Linked DNA regions of Ensifer sp. PDNC004. The main gene of each other region encodes a partner of the protein of the gene in region 2 in a complex. Links are inferred from orthologs where the notes say so. Each region holds a gene or a part of one and is shown on either strand. Other genes may lie near its edges.

The links.
Region 1: the proteins of tsaB (region 2) and tsaD are in contact, whole or in part, in a solved structure (PDB 4WQ4), measured with the Escherichia coli proteins. The link is inferred for Ensifer sp. PDNC004 from one-to-one orthologs.

The regions. Positions count from the first base shown.
Region 1 is NZ_CP070353.1:3,178,208-3,187,842, reverse strand. Bases 1-2,870 are described here. They hold tsaD (tRNA (adenosine(37)-N6)-threonylcarbamoyltransferase complex transferase subunit TsaD), read right to left. Parts: upstream 2,048-2,870; coding sequence 953-2,047; downstream 1-952. Other genes in these bases: hemC (hydroxymethylbilane synthase), read left to right, coding at 2,122-2,870; JVX98_RS23685 (NAD(P)H-dependent glycerol-3-phosphate dehydrogenase), read right to left, coding at 1-926. Outside these bases: more of hemC, read left to right, coding at 2,871-3,051; JVX98_RS23670 (uroporphyrinogen-III synthase), read left to right, coding at 3,056-3,769; JVX98_RS23665 (mitofilin family membrane protein), read left to right, coding at 3,872-5,155; JVX98_RS23660 (heme biosynthesis protein HemY), read left to right, coding at 5,167-6,801; JVX98_RS23655 (TerB family tellurite resistance protein), read left to right, coding at 6,828-7,310; JVX98_RS23650 (glutamine amidotransferase), read left to right, coding at 7,312-8,043; JVX98_RS23645 (MFS transporter), read right to left, coding at 8,065-9,306; JVX98_RS23640 (YggT family protein), read left to right, coding at 9,542-9,635.
Region 2 is NZ_CP070353.1:2,490,354-2,499,922, reverse strand. Bases 3,805-6,608 are described here. They hold tsaB (tRNA (adenosine(37)-N6)-threonylcarbamoyltransferase complex dimerization subunit type 1 TsaB), read left to right. Parts: upstream 3,805-4,778; coding sequence 4,779-5,438; downstream 5,439-6,608. Other genes in these bases: JVX98_RS20340 (1-acyl-sn-glycerol-3-phosphate acyltransferase), read left to right, coding at 6,098-6,608; JVX98_RS20345 (GNAT family N-acetyltransferase), read left to right, coding at 5,445-5,942; JVX98_RS20355 (NifU family protein), read left to right, coding at 4,111-4,677; JVX98_RS20360 (universal stress protein), read left to right, coding at 3,805-4,004. Outside these bases: JVX98_RS20380 ([protein-PII] uridylyltransferase), read left to right, coding at 1-187; murein biosynthesis integral membrane protein MurJ, read left to right, coding at 184-1,779; JVX98_RS20370 (VOC family protein), read left to right, coding at 1,779-2,171; trpS (tryptophan--tRNA ligase), read left to right, coding at 2,283-3,347; more of JVX98_RS20360, read left to right, coding at 3,513-3,804; more of JVX98_RS20340, read left to right, coding at 6,609-6,889; tRNA (N6-isopentenyl adenosine(37)-C2)-methylthiotransferase MiaB, read left to right, coding at 6,961-8,361; JVX98_RS20330 (PhoH family protein), read left to right, coding at 8,389-9,444; rRNA maturation RNase YbeY, read left to right, coding at 9,463-9,569. UniProt on the Escherichia coli protein: Required for the formation of a threonylcarbamoyl group on adenosine at position 37 (t(6)A37) in tRNAs that read codons beginning with adenine.

The DNA.
Region 1 (9,635 bases), 690 kb from region 2 along the record:
GCCACCGCTTCGGTGATCGGCATTTCGACGCCAAGATCATGGGCGACGCGGGCGGCGACCGATGCGGCGAATGCGCCTTCGACCAGTTCGCCCTTGCGTCCGCTGGCCCGGCCATCCTTGCCGAGCGCAATGCCGAAACGCAGGTTGCGCGACTGATGGCTGGTCGCCGTCAACACGAGATCGCCAAGGCCGGAGAGACCGCGCACCGTATCGGCCTCGCCGCCCTCCGCAGCAATGAAGCGCGACATCTCGGCAAGACCGCGCGAAATCAGCGCCGCACGAGCGCTATCGCCAAGGCCCGCGCCCTCGACGATGCCACAGGCGATCGCCAGCACGTTTTTGAGCGCGCCGCCGAGCTGCACGCCGATGCGATCCTCCGAGGGGTAGAGTCGGAAGGTCGGGCCCGAGAGCACCTCGGCCAGCATCGTCGCCGTTGCGGCATCGGCCGCTGCGATGACCATCGCGGTCGGCAGGCCCTTGGCGATATCAGCGGCAAAACCGGGACCGGAGAGCACGCCGATCGAACGGCCGGGCAGTTCCTCCGCCAGAACGTCTGTCAGCAAACGGCCAGTCGCCTGCTCCATGCCCTTGGCACAGGTGACGATCGTGGCTGCAGCGTTGATCTGAGGGCCATACTGCCGTGCCGCATCCCGGTGTGCCTGCGACGGCATGACGAAGAGCACGACTTCGGCGTCCGCGAGCACGGAGACATCGGCCGTATGCTTCAGCGCCGCCGGCAGATCGATACCCGGCAGGGCATCCTCATTGCGGCCGGTGTCGCGGCAGGCTTCGGCAATCTCCGGACGACGGGCCAGCAGCGTCACGTTGCTGCCTTCAGCCGAGGCGGCAACCGCGGCGAGCGCGGTGCCGAAGGCGCCAGCGCCGACCACGACGATCTTCGGCCCGTTCTTGGAAATGTCGTTCATGCTCTATCCGTATGCTCTAAATCTTGTCACGCCTTGGCGCCGCGCTTGCCGGAACCGAGCAGCGCCTGCGCCTGGGCGTCGAGCGGCCAGCGCGAGCGCGGCGCGACATCAAGGCCGTCGGCTGCCATGCCTGCCGCCAGCCGTTCGGCACCGGCCCAGGCGATCATCGCAGCGTTGTCAGTGCAGAGAGAAAGCGGCGGCGCGATGAACTCGAAGCCGTTCTTGCCACAGAGTTCCTGCAGTGTCGCCCGCAGCACCTGGTTGGCGGCAACGCCGCCGGCCACCACCAGTGCCGGGTGCGCAACACCGCCATGTTCCGCCTTGAAGCGCTTCAGGCCGCGACCGACGCGATCCTTGAGCGTGCGCGAGATCGCCCGCTGGAAGGAGGCGCAGATATCGGCGATGTCCTGCTCCGTGACCGGCTCCAGCGATTGCGCCGCCTGGCGCACTGCCGTCTTCAATCCCGAGAAGGAGAAGTCGAGCCTGGCATCGCCAACGAGCGGGCGCGGAAAATCGAAACGCTGCGGATCGCCCGCAAGCGCTGCCCGCTCCACCGCCGGACCACCCGGGTAGGGAAGGCCGAGCAGCTTGGCCGTCTTGTCGAAGGCCTCGCCGAGTGCATCGTCGATCGTCGTGCCCCAGCGTTCGTAGTCGCCGACACCTTTGACGAGGATCAGCTGCGTATGGCCGCCGGAGACGAGCAGCATCAGATAGGGGAAGGAGAGCCCATCGGTCAGCCGCGCCGTCAGCGCATGGCCCTCGAGATGGTTGACAGCATAGAGCGGCTTGCCGGTTGCCCGCGCGATTGCCTTGCCGGTCATCAGCCCGACGATCAGGCCGCCGATCAGACCGGGACCACTTGTCGCAGCAATGGCGTCGATATCGGAAAGGGTAACGCCGGCCCTGAGCAGCGCTTCCTCGATCAGCGTATCGAGCGCCTCCACATGAGCGCGCGCCGCGATCTCCGGAACCACGCCGCCATAGGCGCTGTGCTCTTCCAGCTGGCTTAAGACCACGTCGCCGAGGATATGGCCCTTGCCGTCGGAATCGCGCAAAATGACGGAAGCGGCGGTTTCGTCGCAGCTTGTTTCTATGCCGAGGATGCGCAGGGGCGGAGACATCAGGGTTTACTCAAAGATTGCGGTCGCACCGAAAGGTGGGTACACGGAACTCCGGTAACAATGGATAGCCTTTGATGCAAACAAAACCTTTCCGGATCGGCACGCGCGGCAGCCCGCTGGCGCTCGCTCAAGCCCATGAAACGCGCGATCGCCTCGCTGCGGCGCATGGTCTTTCGCCGGAAATGTTCGAGGTCGTCATCCTCTCGACCAAGGGCGACCGGATCATCGACCGCTCGCTCGCCGAGATCGGCGGCAAGGGTCTGTTCACCGAGGAGATCGAGCAGCAATTGCTTTCGGGCGAACTCGATTTCGCCGTGCATTCGTCCAAGGACATGCCGACGAAACTGCCTGACGGGCTCTGTCTTTCCGCCTTCCTGCCGCGTGAGGACATTCGCGATGCCTTCATCGGCCGGACGGCAAAAAAACTGATGGAGTTGCCGCAGGGCGTGACCGTCGGCTCCTCGTCGCTGCGACGCCAGGCGCTGATCCGCCGGCTGCGTCCGGATATCAATGTCATCACCTATCGCGGCCAGGTGGAGACGCGGCTGCGGAAACTCGCAGAGGGCCAGGTCGATGCGACGCTGCTTGCCTATGCAGGCCTCAAGCGGCTCGGCATGACCGACGTTCCGACCGAACTGCTCGACCCCCAGCAATTCCCGCCGGCTCCGGCGCAAGGCGCGATCTGCATCGAGAGCCGCATCGGCGACAGCCGCATCAACGACCTGCTCGCAGCCATCGACGATGCCCGCACCCATGAGGCCGTCGCTTGCGAGCGTGGCTTCCTGGCAACGCTCGACGGCTCCTGCCGCACGCCGATCGCCGGTCTCGCCACCTCGGACGGCAGCCATCTGAGCTTCTCCGGCATGATCCTCACGCCCGACGGCCAGACACATCACCGGGTCACGATCGAGGGCAAGGCCACCGACGCCGAAGCGCTTGGGCAAAAGGCCGGCGAAGAGATCCGCACCAAGGCCGGCCCCGGCTTCTTTGCAAGCTGGACCTGAAGCCATGCGCGTGCTCGTCACCCGGCCGCTTCCGGCCGCCGAGGCGACGGTACGCCGGCTGGAGGCCGCCGGCCACCAGCCGATCCTGCTGCCCTTGATGCAGGCGACCCATCTTGCTGCAGCTGCCGTCACCGCGCTTGAAGTGCCGCATGCGGCGATCGTGCTCACCAGCGCCGAAGCGATCCGGGTACTCGTCTCGTCCGGCGCAGACCTGTCACAACATCTGGCGACCCCGTGCTTCTGCGTCGGCGCTGCGACGGCGCAGGCGGCAGCCGGGCTCGGTTTCACCGATCTGCGCATAGCGGAGGGAACCGGCCAGTCCCTGGCGGAACTGATCGGCGCGACCATCGACACGCTGCCACCGCTTCCCCTGCTCTATCTCGCAGGAACGCCGCGCTCCGAAGGGCTGGAAATGGGCCTGAGGCAAGACGGCATCGAGCACCGGACGGTCGAGTGCTACCGCATGGAGCCGATCGCCCATCCGCGCGCCGCGATCGAAGATCTGCGGCGAAGCAACCGTCCCGACACCGTGCTTTTATACTCGCGGGAGACCGCGCGACAGTTCGTTCGCCTGCTTTCCGAAGCCGGCGTCGATGCCGCTTCCTTTGCGCCGCGCTACCTCTGCCTCAGCCCCGTGGTGGCCGAGGCGCTGCCGGGTAACGTCGTGGCGGAGACTGCCGCAAAGCCCGATGAAGACAGCCTTTTCAGTCTTCTCTAACATCGAATTCATCCAAAAACGGAACGGAGGGGCTTTCCCTCACCGTTCCGGCTGACTAGGTTTGAAGGAAGAGCCGACAGGCACCAACGGTAAGAGGTCACCATGGTATCGGAAAACCCGCCGCGCCGCTCGAAGTCCGAGAAGGAACCGCTGACGATCGACCTCGAAGCGGAGAAAACCGTTGCGGAACCGGCCGGCCCGGAAGCAACCGGCGAGACGCTGGCAGACACTGCGACCGAAAGCGCATCGAACAAGACCGAGACGGATGAACCGGTAACGGACAGCAGCGACAACAGCGCCGCCGGATCCCGCCTGGACGAAGAAATCGAGGAGCAGCGCGCCGATGCTGCCGCCGACGCGGCTGCGGCCGCCTTTGCCGAAGAGCCGCCGCACGTCGTGACGCGTGACCCGGAACCGACGCCACGGCCTAAACCGGTCTCCAATTCTGGAGCGCTCGCCGCCGGCATCGTCGGCGGTCTCGTGACGCTGCTTGGCTTCGGCGGCCTGCAATATGCCGGCATCGTCCCCGGGCTCGGGCCGACCCGCGGCGTCGAGCAGAACATTTCCGGCGAGCTGCAGGCCCTGCGCGACCAGATCGCGGCGCTGCCCACGCCCGCAGCCGTCGTCGACAACACCGCGCTCGAAGGTCGTATCGCCGCGCTCGAGCAGTCCGCCTCCCAGCCGGCCACAAACGGCGCACCCAGCGCCGCGGTCGAGACGCTGAAGGCGGAGGTCGATAATCTCACCAAGGAGCTCGCCGGCCTGAAGACGGCGCTCGCCGACGCGCAGCAGGCAGCAACCGCCGAGAAGGCGGAACTGACGAGCCGCATCGAGACCGCCGAGCAGAAGCTCAACGAGCCGGTCAACGATATCCAGATGGCGAAGGCCGTTGCGGTCACCGCACTGAAGTCGGCGATCGATCGCGGCGGGCCCTTCCTCGCCGAACTCGACGCGCTGCGCAGCATCGCGCCGGACGAACAGGCCGTCGCGGCGCTCGCCCAGGATGCCCAGGTCGGCGTGCCGACCCGCACGGATCTGCGCCGCGAATTCCCGAAAACCGCCGACTCCATGCTCGACGCTCTCAACCAGCCCGATCCCAACGAGGGCATCTTCGACCGGCTGGTGTCCAGCGCCATGTCCGGCATCCGCGTGCGTCCCGTCGGCAGCGTCGAGGGCGAAACGCCCGAAGCCGTCATCGCCCGGATCGAGGACAAGCTGAACAATGGCGATCTCAAGGGCGCCGCTTTGGAATGGGATGGGCTGCCGGACGCGGCCAAGCCTGTGGGCGAGGCCTACAAGGCCAAGCTCGACCAGCGTCTGCGGGTCGAAGCCGCGATCGATGCCGCCGTCGCTGCGACGATGGCTAAACCAGGCACGGAAGGCTGAGGGAACCAGATATGATCCGCATTCTGATTTTCATCCTGATCGTGCTTGGTCTCGGCCTCGGCTTCGCCTGGCTCGCCGACCGGCCGGGTGAACTCTCGGTCGTCTGGCAGGGCCAGCTGATCGAGATGAGCCTGATGCGCGCCGCATCGCTGCTGATCTCGCTGATTGCCGCGGTGCTGATCGTCGTCTGGCTGGTGCGCACCATCTGGCTCTCGCCGCACACGGTCACCCGCTATTTCCGAGCCCGCAAGCGCGACCGCGGCTACCAGGCACTGTCGACCGGCCTGATCGCCGCCGGCGCCGGTGACGCCAATCTTGCCCGCAAGATGACTGCCCGCACCCGTGGCCTGATCAGCGCCGACCAGGAACCGCTGATCCACCTGCTCGAAGCACAGACCGCGCTGATCGAAGGCAAGTACGACGATGCCCGCCGCAAGTTCGAGCTGATGGCCGACGATCCGGAGACGCGCGAACTCGGGCTCCGCGGCCTCTATCTAGAAGCCAAGCGCCTCGGCGCCCATGAGGCCGCCCGGCAATATGCCGAGCGCGCTGCCGAAAAGTCGCCGCACCTGCCCTGGGCAGCACTTGCGACCCTCGACAGCCAGAGCCAGGCCGGACAGTGGGACGATGCGCTGCGCCTGCTCGACCAGAGCCGTGTCGCCCATGTGCTCGACCGCAAGGAAGCCGACCGCAAGAAGGCAGTGCTCTTGACCGCCCGGGCCATCAGCAAGCTCGACGGCGACATGAAGGCGGCGCGCGACGACGCGCTTGCCGCGCTGAAGCTCGACGAACATCTGGTGCCGGCGGCGCTGACGGCCGCCAAGGCGCTGTTTCGCGAGGACAACCTGCGCAAGGGCACCGCGATCCTCGAAAAGAACTGGAAGCACGAGCCGCATCCGGACGTGGCACGGCTCTACGTGCGCGCCCGCGGCGGCGACACTGCCGTCGACCGGTTGAAACGGGCACGCAAGCTCGAAGCCTTGAAGCCCAACAATGCCGTGGCGATGGCCGCCGTCGCCGAGGCAGCACTCGAAGCGCGCGAGCTGCTTCTGGCCCGCACCAAGGCGGAAGCCGCCGCCCGGCTCGACCCGACCGAGAGCATCTTCCTGTTGCTTGCCGACATCGAAGAGGCCGACACCGGCGACGAGGGGCGCATCCGTCACTGGATGGCGCAGGCGCTGAAGAGCCCGCGCGATCCCGCCTGGACCGCCGATGGCGTGACCTCGCCGACCTGGCTGCCCGTCTCGCCGGTCAGTGGCCGTCTCGACGCCTTCGAATGGAAGGCGCCACCGCATACGCTTTCGGCCACGGTCGACCACGACCAGTCGAACGCCGACGAGGCGATCCGCAGCCTGCCCGCCGTGGTGGAGGCGCATGTGCACGAGCCCGCACCCGCAGCCCGGCGCAGCGAGGCACCCGTGATCCTGGAGGCCGAGCGCGAGGAGCCGCGTCCGATCAAGGTCGCCGAGCGCAAGGCGCCGGAGCCGATCGCCGACAAGCCTCCGGTCAAGGCGGAAAAGGAAGAGGCTGCGAATGGCGAGCACAGGCCCGATCCCTTCTTCGGCCGCCCGCCGGATGACCCCGGCGTGCGCGATCCGGCCGCTGGCGAGAAGGCTCCGGAAAAGACGACTTTCCGATTGTTCTGAGTTCTCAAGGGGCTGTGGCAAAATACATGTTTGAACGCTTACGGACGTTTCTCGATGGCCTGACCGGCCCGGCGAAGCGCATAGAGCATGGCGATCCGCGCGTGGCGGTCATCGCTCTCTGTTTCCAGGTGATGGAGGCCGACGGCCGGATCCTCGCGTCCGAACGGCGCAAGATGCGCAAGGTCATCAAGGAGCACTACAAGCTCGACGATGCCTCGCTCTCCGCCTTGATCGAAGCCGGCGAGACTGCCGAGAGCGAGGCGATCGACTTCTATCAATTTACCGCCGAGCTCAAGCGCCACCTCTCCGAGGAGCAGCGCGTCGAACTCGTCGGCATGCTCTGGGACGTCGTCTATGCCGATGGCGAGCGCAGCGAGATGGAAGATCACGTGATCTGGCGTATTGCCGATCTGCTCGGGGTCTCCGGTCGCGACCGGGTGCTGCAGCGCCAGGAGGCGGCAGCCAGAAGCGACACGGTCGAGAAAGCCGAGTCACAACAGGATAACTGAAATGCCGATGCCCGACGACAGCGCGCGAAAACCCGTCCTGATCATCCTGCATCAGGAGCGATCGAGCGCCGGCCGCGTCGGCCAGATACTCGAACAAAAGGGTTTCGGGCTCGACATCCGTCGCCCGGCGCTTGGTGACGACCTGCCGGAAACGCTGGAACGGCACAGCGGCACGATCGTGTTCGGCGGTCCGATGAGCGCCAACGACGAGGAAGAGTTCGTCCGCCGCGAGATCGACTGGCTTTCCGTGCCGCTCAAGGAAAACAAGCCTTATCTCGGCATCTGCCTCGGCGCGCAGATGCTGGCGCGCAACCTCGGCGGCTCGGTGGCGCCGCATCACGAGGGCATGACCGAAATCGGCTGGTATCCGCTGGTTGCGACCGAAGCCGGCAAGGCGCTGATGGACTGGCCGGCCATGGTCTACCATTTCCATCGCGAGGGCTTCGACCTGCCCTCCGGCGCCGAACTGCTCGCAACCGGCGACACCTATCCCAACCAGGCCTTCCGCTATGGCGACAATGCCTGGGGCATCCAGTTCCACGGCGAGCTTACCCGCGCCATGATGCACCGCTGGGTCGTGCACGGCGCGCACCGCTTCGAGATGCCCGGCGCCCAGGTGGGCAAGGCCCATCTCGACGGCCGCATGCAGCACGACGGGCCGCTGCGCACCTGGATGGAAAACTTCCTGGAACTGATTTTCATGCGCAATGAACGAAAGGCGGAAAGCGCGTAACGCGCCCTCTGTCCCCACCGTCTACTTGTGGTGATCAGGCACGTCGAGCGTGTCGATCTTGCGCAACTGCGGAAAGCCGAGCGCCCAGAGCCCTGAGACGAGCAGCGTGCCCATGCCGCCGAAGACGACGGCAAAGACCCCGCCGAAACCCGACGCCATCATGCCGGCGCGGAATTCTCCAAGCTCGTTCGACGCGCCGATGAAGACCATGTTGACGGCGTTGACCCGGCCGCGCAGCTCGTCCGGCGTCCAGAGCGTGATCAGCGTCTCGCGCACATAGACCGAGACCATGTCGGCAGCGCCCATCACGACAAGCGCTCCGATCGAGATCCAGGGCGTTGCCGAAAGACCGAAGACGACCGTGCCGAGACCGAACAGCGCTACCCCTAAGAACATGTAAAAGCCGGCGCGGTGTCGGATCGGATGGGCGGCAAGCCAGACGGCCATGGCGACGGCGCCGATACCAGGGGCAGCACGCAGGAGACCGAGCCCCCAGGGGCCGAGGTCGAGGATATCGCGGGCAAAGACCGGCATCAGCGCCACAGCGCCGCCGAGCAGCACCGCAAAGAGGTCGAGCGATATGGCGCCGAGCACCACCTTCTCCGCCTTGATGTAGCGAAAGCCTGCCGTGATCGTCTGCCAGCTTTGCGCCGAGGGCGCGGTGCGCGTTGCCGGCTTCGGAATGGCAAAGACCATGAATGCGGAGGCGAGGAAGAAGCAGAAGCCGATGGCATAGGGAAAGACCGCGCCGAGCGCATAGATCAGGCCGCCCGCGACCGGACCGACGATCATCGCGGTCTGCCAGGAGGTGGAGTTCCAGGCGATCGCATTGGGTAGGTCCTCGGGCGGCACGAGATTGGGCGCCAGCGATTGCGACGCCGGCGCGAGGAACGCGCGCTCGATGCCGAAGACCACGAGAACCGCATAGACCGGCCAGGGCGAAAACAGCCCGGTGACCGTGAGCGCGAGCAGCGCCGCCGCGCAAAGCGTGCTGACGACCATGCAGACACCCATGATCATGCGCCGGTTGTAGCGGTCCGCCACGGATCCGGTGACGAGGATCAACACCAGCGACGGCAAAAACTGGAAGAGACCGATCAGGCCGAGATCGAAAGGATCGCGCGTCAGATCATAGATCTGCCAGCCGACGGCGACCGAGATGATCTGGATCGCGAAGTAAGCGAGGAAGCGGGAAAAGAAATAGCGGCGATAGCCGACATGCCGAAAGGCGGCAAAACGATGCGAGGCATGAACGGCGGACATGGGGAGGCGCTCCTAAAGCACGTCGCGCGAGAGTGTGTAGCGGCTTTGCGAGAACGACATGCGACAACTCAGAACCTAAAGCGCAAGCGGCGGGTCCGAAAGATCACACCGCGCTTTACTGACACCGACTGTCGAACGGCCTCATGTTAAACATGATCGCGCCCGATAAACCGGCGTACTTGCTCGTTTAGGTCTCAATGTCTACATGTCTGTCAATAACGATTTGGAGACCGGCATGCTTGCTGTCATCGGCACTTTGAACTTCATCATCAACATCGCGTGGTTTCTGGTCATCGCGTCGGCCATCTTTTCCTGGCTCTACGCGTTCA
Region 2 (9,569 bases):
CTTCTACGTCACCGACCTTGTCGGCCAGAAGGTGACGAGTGAAAACCGACAGATGAACATTGCCGCACGCCTCAAGGCCGTCATGGCCGGGGAGGGGGACGAAGCGCGCGACCGCATGCCCTCGGGCATCATCGCGCCGCCCCCGGGCGTTTCCTCCGCTCACAGAACGACAAAAGCCGAAACATGAGTCTGGTCAAGAAATTTGCAACCGTCGGCGGCGCGACGCTCGGAAGCCGCCTGTTCGGCTTCATCCGCGAAACCTTCATGGCGGCAGCGCTTGGCACCGGCCCCGTTGCCGACGCCTTCAACACCGCCTTCCGCCTGCCCAACACCTTCCGGCGCCTCTTTGCCGAAGGCGCCTTCAATTCCGCCTTCGTGCCGCTCTTTGCCCGGGAGATCGAGGCGAACGGCATGGACGGCGCCCGGCGCTTCTCCGAGGAGGTCTTCGGCGTCCTCTTCACCGTGCTCCTGTTCCTGACGATCGCGATGGAATTGACGATGCCCTTCATCGTCAGCAACCTGATTGCGCCCGGCTTTGCCGACGACCCGGAAAAGCTAGGCAGCACCATCGTCTTTGCGGCGATCATGTTCCCCTATCTCGCCTGCATGTCGCTGGCGGCGATGATGGCGGGCATGCTGAATTCGCTACACCGCTATTTCGCAGCGGCGATCGCACCGGTCTTCCTCAATTTCATCCTCATCGGTGTGCTCGGCTATGCCTGGTATGCGGGTCAGGATCCGATCGCGGTCGGCTACGGACTTTCCTGGGGCGTCATGGCCGCCGGTCTCGTTCAGCTTGCGATCGTCTGGATCGCCGTGCGCGACGCCGGTATCAAGATCGGCCTTCGCCGCCCGAAGATGACCGCCAATGTCCGGCGTCTTTTGGTGCTGGCGCTTCCGGCGGCGATCACCGGCGGCATCACCCAGATCAACCTCCTGATCAACACCAACATCGCCTCGGCGCAGGAAGGTGCGGTGTCATCGCTCGTCTATGCCGACCGCATCTATCAGCTTCCGCTCGGTGTCGTCGGCATTGCCGTCGCAACCGTGCTTCTGCCGGAACTTGCCCGGGCGCTGCGTTCGGGCAACGTCAACGAGGCCTCGAACCTGCAGAACCGCTCGGTCGAGTTCACGCTGTTCCTGACACTGCCAGCCGCGGCCGCCTTGCTCGTCATGTCCGAGCCGATCGTCCGGTTGCTGTTCGAGCGCGGCAAGTTCTCGGCCGATTCGACCGTCATCGTCGGTCATATTCTGGCGATCTACGGTCTCGGCCTGCCGGCTTTCGTGCTGATCAAAGCCTTCATTCCCGGCTTCTTCGCGCGTGAAGATACGCGCACGCCGATGATTTTCGCTGCGATTTCCGTCGTCGTGAACGTGTCCCTGGCGCTCACCCTGTTCCCACGGCTTGGCGCCAGCGGCATCGCCACCGCCGAGATCGTTGCCGGCTGGGTCAATGCCGTGCTGCTGTTCGCAACGCTTGTCTGGCGCGGCCATTGGGGCAGGGACATCCCGCTTCTGACCCGTATCCCGCGTCTCGTCCTCGCCGCGGCGGGCATGGCGGCGGCGCTGTATTATGCTGTCGACTGGTTCGCCTTCGAGCTGTCCTCGGCAGCCTCGCTCTTCACGCGGGCAACGACGCTGACGGGTCTCGTCGCGGTCGCCATGGTGATCTACTTTGCGCTTGCCTTCGGGCTCGGTGGCGCGAGCCTCGGGATGATCCGCCGCAACATCAAGCGCGGGGCGAAAGCGCCCGCCGCAGCACCTGAGGCGAGCGACTGATGCGCCAGACCATTGCACGCATTGCCCTGGTCGTGCCGGATTACGATGCCGGCATCGCCTTCTATTGCGGTAAGCTCGGTTTCGATCTCGTCGAAGACACCGTCCTCGATGCGACCAAACGCTGGGTCGTCGTTCGTCCCAAGGGTGCGGTCGAGACGGCTTTGCTGCTCGCCAAGGCGGACGGCGAGCGCCAGCAGGCGGCGATCGGCAACCAGACCGGCGGCCGGGTCGGCTTCTTCCTGTTCACCGACGATTTTTCCCGCGACCATGCGGCGATGCTGGCCGCAGGCGTCGTCTTTCTCGAAGCGCCGCGCCACGAGCCCTATGGCACTGTGGCGGTCTTCAGCGACCCGTTCGGCAACCATTGGGATCTGCTGCAGCCGGCGGCATGAGGGTGCCTCGCCGGGCCCCTTGATTGCCTTGCATCCTGCGTGCATAAGCCATGCCGTTAGCAACATGGGCCAGCCGGCCCTGGGGCCCTCCACCAGCCTATTGAGGACGACATGAACGAATTCAAGCCGCTCGTATTTTCCGGCGTTCAGCCGACGGGCAATCTCCATCTCGGCAATTATCTCGGCGCGATCCGCAAGTTCGTGGCGCTGCAGGAAAACAACGATTGCATCTACTGCGTCGTCGACCTGCACTCGATCACCGCGCAGCTCGTGCATGAGGACCTGAAGGGGCAGATCCGCTCGATCGCCGCCGCCTTCATCGCTTCGGGCATCGACCCGAAGGAGCACATCGTTTTCAACCAGTCGGCCGTGCCGCAGCATGCGGAACTCGCCTGGATCTTCAACTGCGTCGCCCGCATCGGCTGGATGAACCGCATGACGCAGTTCAAGGACAAGGCCGGCAAGGACCGCGAGAACGCCTCGCTCGGTCTGCTCGCCTATCCGAGCCTGATGGCGGCCGACATCCTCGTCTATCGCGCCACCCATGTTCCTGTCGGTGACGACCAGAAGCAGCACCTGGAGCTGACGCGCGACATCGCCCAGAAGTTCAACATCGACTTCATGGAGCATATCCGCAGCGCCGGTTGCGGTGTCGACATGGTCGTCGGTGAGGAGCCGATCCATGCCTACTTCCCGCCGGTGGAGCCGCTGATCGGTGGCGCGACGCCGCGCGTCATGTCGCTGCGTGACGGCACCAAGAAGATGTCGAAGTCGGACCCGTCCGATCTCTCGCGCGTCAACCTGATGGACGATGCGGAGACGATCTCGAAGAAGATCCGCAAGGCCAAGACCGATCCGGACGCGCTTCCGAGCGAAGTGGACGGCCTGAAGGGCCGTCCGGAAGCCGAAAACCTCGTCGGCATCTACGCGGCGCTGTCTGACAAGACCAAGGAGCAGGTGCTCGCCGAGTTCGGTGGACAGCAGTTCTCGGTCTTCAAGCCGGCGCTGGTCGACCTTGCGGTCGAGGTTCTCTCGCCGATCACGGCTGAGATGCGCCGGCTGATGGGCGACACCGCCCATATCGACGCGATCCTCAGGGATGGCGGCGAGCGGGCGCGGGCGCGGGCGGAAAAGACGATGCGCGAAGTGCGCGAAATCATCGGCTTCCTGCAGTAAATTGACTGGGTCCGGGGAACTCCCGGACCCAATTTCATTTTGATGGTCGGCTTTCACCAGCCGAAGTGAACCTCGACCGGAAGCCTCGGGCACTTTTCCGTGTCCTCGTCTGAAACGCAAAAATCAGACCTTGCGGCGGCTCGCGCGGGATGTATTGTTCACCCTATGGTCTCGACCCGACTCTCTCGACTTGAAGGACATCGCCGCAAATTCATGGCGGTGATTGACGATACCCCGGAATGCGGGCGCGCCGTGCACTATGCGGGCATGCGCGCCAAAAATTCCAATGGTGGCCTCGTCCTGCTCTATGTGATCGCCGACGGCGACTTCCAGCAATGGCTGGGGGTTGAGGAAATCATGCGTGCGGAAGCACGCGAGGAGGCCGAGGCGACGCTCGCCAAGGTGTCCCAGTCGGTGCGCGAGCGCATCGGTATCGAGCCGGAAGTCGTCATCCGCGAGGGCGCGGCGACCGATCAGATCCACGCGGCGATCGAAGAGGATCGCGATATCGCCATTCTGGTCCTGGCAGCCGGTTCGGCGAAGGAAGGCCCCGGTCCGCTGGTGTCGTCCATTGCGGGCAAGGCCGCGGCCTTTCCGATCCCCGTGACGGTCATCCCCGATGCCCTGACGGACGAGGAGATCGACGCGCTCAGCTGACCTGCGTCGCTATGCGCTCTTGCGAGCCGAGAGCCATGCTCCTATATTCTTTTGAATTATTCTAAAAAGCTGGGCGGATGCCGCTCCCGGCGAAACGGAGACAGACATGTTCATTCAGACCGAAGCCACGCCGAACCCGGCGACGCTGAAGTTTTTGCCGGGCAAGGTCGTCCTGGAAAACGGCACGGCCGAATTCCGCGACGAGGAAGAAGCACGCGCCGGCTCGCCGCTTGCGGCACGGCTGTTTTCGATCCCCGGCGTCACCGGCGTCTATTTCGGCTACGATTTCATCACCGTCACCAAGGAAGGCCAGGAATGGCAGCACCTGAAGCCGGCGATCCTCGGTTCGATCATGGAGCACTTCATGTCGGGCCAGGCGATCATGGCTGGCAGCGGCCGCGCCGAGCAGTCCGACGAGGAAGACGAGTTCTTCGACGAGGGTGACGAGACGATCGTCGCCACGATCAAGGAACTCCTGGAAACCCGCGTGCGTCCGGCCGTCGCCCAGGATGGCGGCGACATCACGTTCCGTGGCTTCAAGGACGGGACTGTGTTCCTCAACATGAAGGGCGCCTGCTCCGGTTGCCCGTCGTCCACCGCGACGCTGAAGCATGGCGTGCAGAACCTGCTGCGCCACTTCGTTCCCGAGGTGGAGGCCGTCGAGGCCGTGTAAAATAGCGCGCGCCTGTCCGGCGCGCCGGTTTCGCGTATCGATTTTGCCGCAAAGCCCGATCGGCTTTGCGGCTTGTGGCGTCTGAAAGATCCTGCGTTGAAATGATTGTACTTGCGCTCGACACGTCCGGTTCCGGTTGCTCCGTTGCCGTCTATGACAGCGAAACGGAAGCCGTGCTCGGGCGTTCCGGGGCCGATCTCGGCAAGGGACATGCCGAACGGCTGATGGAATTCGTCGACGAGGCGCTGGCTGCGTCCGGCCGGTCGCTTGACGCTATCGACCGTATCGCCGTCACCGTCGGCCCGGGATCCTTCACCGGCATTCGCGTTGGCGTCGCGGCCGCTCGTGGCCTGGCTCTGGCGCTCGGCAAACCCGCCGTCGGCGTCTCGACGCTTGCCGTCGTCGCCGAGGGACTGCGCCGCACGGCTGCCGGAAAGCCCGTCCTCGTTGCCATCGACGCCAAGCGGGACGAGGTCTATCTCCAGGCTTTCGATGCGACCGGCGGTGCCACAGGCGAGCCCGAAGCCCTCTCCGTCGAAAGTGCCCGCGAACGCTTCGCCGATTTCGACGGCGTCATTGGCGGCTCCGGCGCGCATCTCGTTGCTGACGATCTGCCGTCCAAACCTTCAGAACTCATCGACGTTGCCGCGGTTGCCGCCCTTGGCGCCGCTGCCGATCCAGCCTCGGCCAAGCCGCGTCCGCTATATCTCAGAGGCCCCGACGCAAAGCCGCAGGCGGGCTTCGCGATTGCCCGAGCATAGACCGAGATGAGCTTTACCGACTACTTCACCCGCCGTACCGAGTTCGACATCTTCCCCCTGGAGGAAGCGGACCTGATCGCCGCGGCGGCGCTGCACCGTCAGCGTTTCGCGTCCCCGTGGAGCGATGGCGAAATCCATGCGCTTTTGGTGCAGGAAACGGTGTTCGGCTTTGTCGCCCGGCAGACCAATGGCAGCTTCCGCCCGGCCTTCGGTGGGTTTGTCCTGTCGCGTGCGGTTGCCGGCGAGGCGGAAATCCTGACGATCGGCGTCGAGCCGCGTTATGCCCGCTCCGGTCTCGGCTGGCGGTTGATGCAGGCGGCGATGCGCGAAGCGCTGGTCAAGGGCTCAGAGGCCCTGTTCCTCGAAGTGGACGAGACCAATGAGCCGGCAATCGGGCTTTACCGTAAGCTTGGCTTCAACAAGGTCGGCGAACGCCGCGCCTATTACCAGGACAAGGCCGGCCAGCGGACCGCCGCGCTTGTCATGCGGCTCGATCTTCGCTAGTCCCGACACGGACAGGAGCAGGATGAGGAAGGCCAAGGCGGTCTTTCGCCCGCATCCGGCTTTACCCAATTTGGAACAGGTCACGATGATCGCGCCGCGGTTCGGCTGAAGATCATCGCGATTCTCAAGGTCTCGCGCAGGAAAACTCTTCCCGGATGGTCAATTGGCTACGGATCGCGATCTTCGCAGCGCTTCTGGCGCTGGTTTCGCTCGTGCTGATGCCGATCCAGGTCGTCTGCCTCTGGCTTGAGCTGAAACCCCGGCGCCGTCTGCCGCGATATTGGCACCGGCTCGCCTGTTACCTTCTCGGCATCAAGGTGCGCGTCCACGGAATGGCGGATCGCCGCCGGCCGCTTTTGATCTGCGCCAACCATGCCTCCTGGAAAGACATTCTGGTGCTTTCCTCGGTTGCCGACGTCGTCTTCGTCGCCAAGTCCGAGGTGAAGGGTTGGCCGGTCTTCGGCGTGCTTGCCCGGCTGCAGGCGTCGATTTTCGTCGAGCGGGAACAGAAGCGCTCGACCGGCAAGCAGGTGAGCGAAATCGGCGAGCGCATGGCCGCCGGCGAAATCGTCGTGCTGTTTCCCGAGGGGACGACTTCGGACGGCAACCGTCTTCTGGAGATCAAGACCTCGCTTTTCGGAGCGGCCGCTTCCGCCGTGCCGCATTCGCCGACCGGTCTCGTGCATGTGCAGCCGGTCGCGATCTCCTATACCGGCATCCACGGCATGCCGATGGGCCGCTTCAACCGGCCGATCGCCGCCTGGCCGGGCGATACCGAACTGGTGCCGCATCTGCTCGGCATCCTGCGCGAGGGCGCGATCGAGGTCGATGTCGATTTCGGTGAGGCGATCGACTACGACCGCCACACCAATCGCAAGGAAGTGAGCCGTACGGTCGAGCAACGCATCCGCAGCATGCTGTCGGATCGTCTGCGCGGGCGGGCCTGAGACGTCCCGGGCAAGGGCGGCTGCGCCGAAAATACTTCAACTTCCGACCACTTTGCACTAAAGAACCCGGCATGACCCAGGAAACTGCCCTTCTGTCGACGACGCCCGCCACGGGCGACGAGCGCGCCCCGGCCCGCAAGGTCTTCGTCAAGACCTACGGCTGCCAGATGAACGTCTACGATTCCGACCGCATGACGGACGCCCTGTCGCGCGACGGCTATGTCTCGACCGACGTGCTGGAAGACGCAGACTTCGTGCTGCTCAACACCTGTCACATCCGCGAGAAGGCGGCTGAGAAGGTCTATTCCGAACTCGGCCGCCTGCGCGACCTGAAGAAGGAAAGGGCCAAGGAAGGCCGCGAGATGGTGATCGGCGTTGCCGGTTGCGTCGCGCAGGCCGAAGGCAACGAGATCCTGCGGCGCGCGCCCGCCGTCGATCTCGTGATCGGCCCGACCACCTATCACCGCCTGCCCGAGGCGCTGAAGCGCGCCCGCAGCGGCGAGCGCGTCGTGCAGACGGACTATGCCGTCGAAGACAAGTTCGAGCACCTGCCGGCACCCGACAAGGCAAAGACCCGCCTGCGCGGCGTCACCGCCTTCCTCACGGTTCAGGAAGGCTGCGACAAGTTCTGCACCTTCTGTGTCGTGCCCTATACGCGCGGCTCCGAGGTTTCCCGCCCCGTCGCCCAGATCGTCTCGGAGGCGGAGAAGCTGGTCGAGGGCGGCGTGCGCGAGATCACCCTGCTCGGCCAGAACGTCAACGCCTGGCATGGCGTCGGGCCCGATGGCCGCGAATGGGGCCTTGGCGACCTGCTTTTACGCCTTGGCGAGATCGAGGGCCTTGCCCGGCTACGTTATACTACCAGCCATCCGCGCGACATGGATGACAGCCTGATCGAGGCGCATCGCTCGATGGAAAAGCTGATGCCCTACCTGCACCTGCCGGTGCAGTCGGGCTCCGACCGCATCCTGAAGGCGATGAACCGCAGGCATACGGCGGCGGAATATCTGGCGCTGATCGCGCGCATCCGCGCCGTCCAGCCGGACCTCGCCCTGTCGGGCGATTTCATCGTCGGCTTCCCCGGCGAGACCGACGAGGACTTCGAAGACACCATGCGCCTCGTCGAGGCCGTGGGTTATGCACAGGCATTTTCGTTCAAATATTCGACCCGTCCCGGCACGCCGGGCGCCGAACTCGGCGACCAGGTTCCCGAGGACGTGAAAGCCAAGCGCTTGGAAAAATTGCAGGCTTTGCTGTTTTCTCAGCAGCGCGCCTTTGCCGAGTCCTGCGTCGGCCGCGAAATCGACCTGCTTTTGGAGAAGGAAGGGCGCATGCCCGGCCAGCTCGTCGGGCGTTCGCCGTGGCTGCAGCCGGTGAATGTTGATGCAAAAGCATCGCAAATCGGTGACATTATCAAGGTGCGAATCATCAAGGCCGGGCCGAACAGCCTGTTTGCGGAGATGATCGGGTAAGGACCGAAAACAAGGAGCCTGAACCGCTTGAACGGACACGAATTGATCTCTTCATCCACGCGCCAGTCGAAAACCACTGCGACAGACGCCAATCACTTCGTGCTGACCTTCGAGAACAATCGGTTCGCCAGCGAGCTCTTCGGCCAGTTCGATCAGAACTTGAAACTTCTCGAAGAGCGCCTGCGCATCGACGCCCGGCCGCGCGGCAATTCCGTCGCGATCTCGGGTGACGTCGTCGCCACCAACCAGGCCCGCCGTGCTCTCGATTATCTCTACGGGCGGTTGCAGAGCGGCGCGTCGATCGATACGTCTGATGTCGAAGGTGCGATCCGTATGGCGGTTGCCGCCGACGATCAGCTACAATTGCCGACCATGGAGCGTAAAGCCAAATTGACAATGGCGCAGATTTCGACGCGCAAGAAGACGATCGCCGCGCGCACGCCGACGCAGGATGCCTATATCCGTGCGCTCGAGCGGTCCGAGCTCGTCTTCGGCGTAGGCCCCGCCGGTACCGGCAAGACCTATCTTGCCGTTGCCCATGCCGCACAGCTGCTTGAGCGCGGCGCCGTCGACCGCATCGTGCTGTCGCGCCCTGCCGTCGAGGCGGGCGAGCGCCTGGGCTTCCTGCCGGGCGACATGAAGGAGAAGGTCGATCCTTACCTTCGGCCTCTCTACGACGCGCTCTATGACATGATGCCGGGCGACAAGGTCGAACGCGCGATTACCGCCGGCGTCATCGAAATCGCGCCGCTCGCCTTCATGCGCGGTCGTACGCTTGGCAACGCCGCCGTCATTCTCGACGAGGCGCAGAATACGACATCGATGCAGATGAAGATGTTCTTGACCCGCCTGGGTGAAAACGGCCGGATGATCGTCACCGGCGATCCGAGCCAGGTGGACTTGCCGCGTGGCGTCAAGTCGGGCCTGGTCGAGGCGCTGCAGATCTTGAAAGGCGTCGAAGGCGTCTCGGTCGTCCGCTTCAAGGATGCCGATGTCGTCCGCCATCCGATGGTGGCGCGCATCGTCAGGGCCTACGAGTCCCACACGGCCGTGCACGACGAAAGCGAGCAGGGCGACCGCTGACAGGCGGTCGCTGCGATCATGACGGCATTGGATATCCAGATCAGCGTGGAAGAGGGCAACTGGCCGGACGAAGAGGCGTTGCTCGCCTTCGCGTCGCCCGTGCTCGAAGCGGCGGCAGCCTTTCT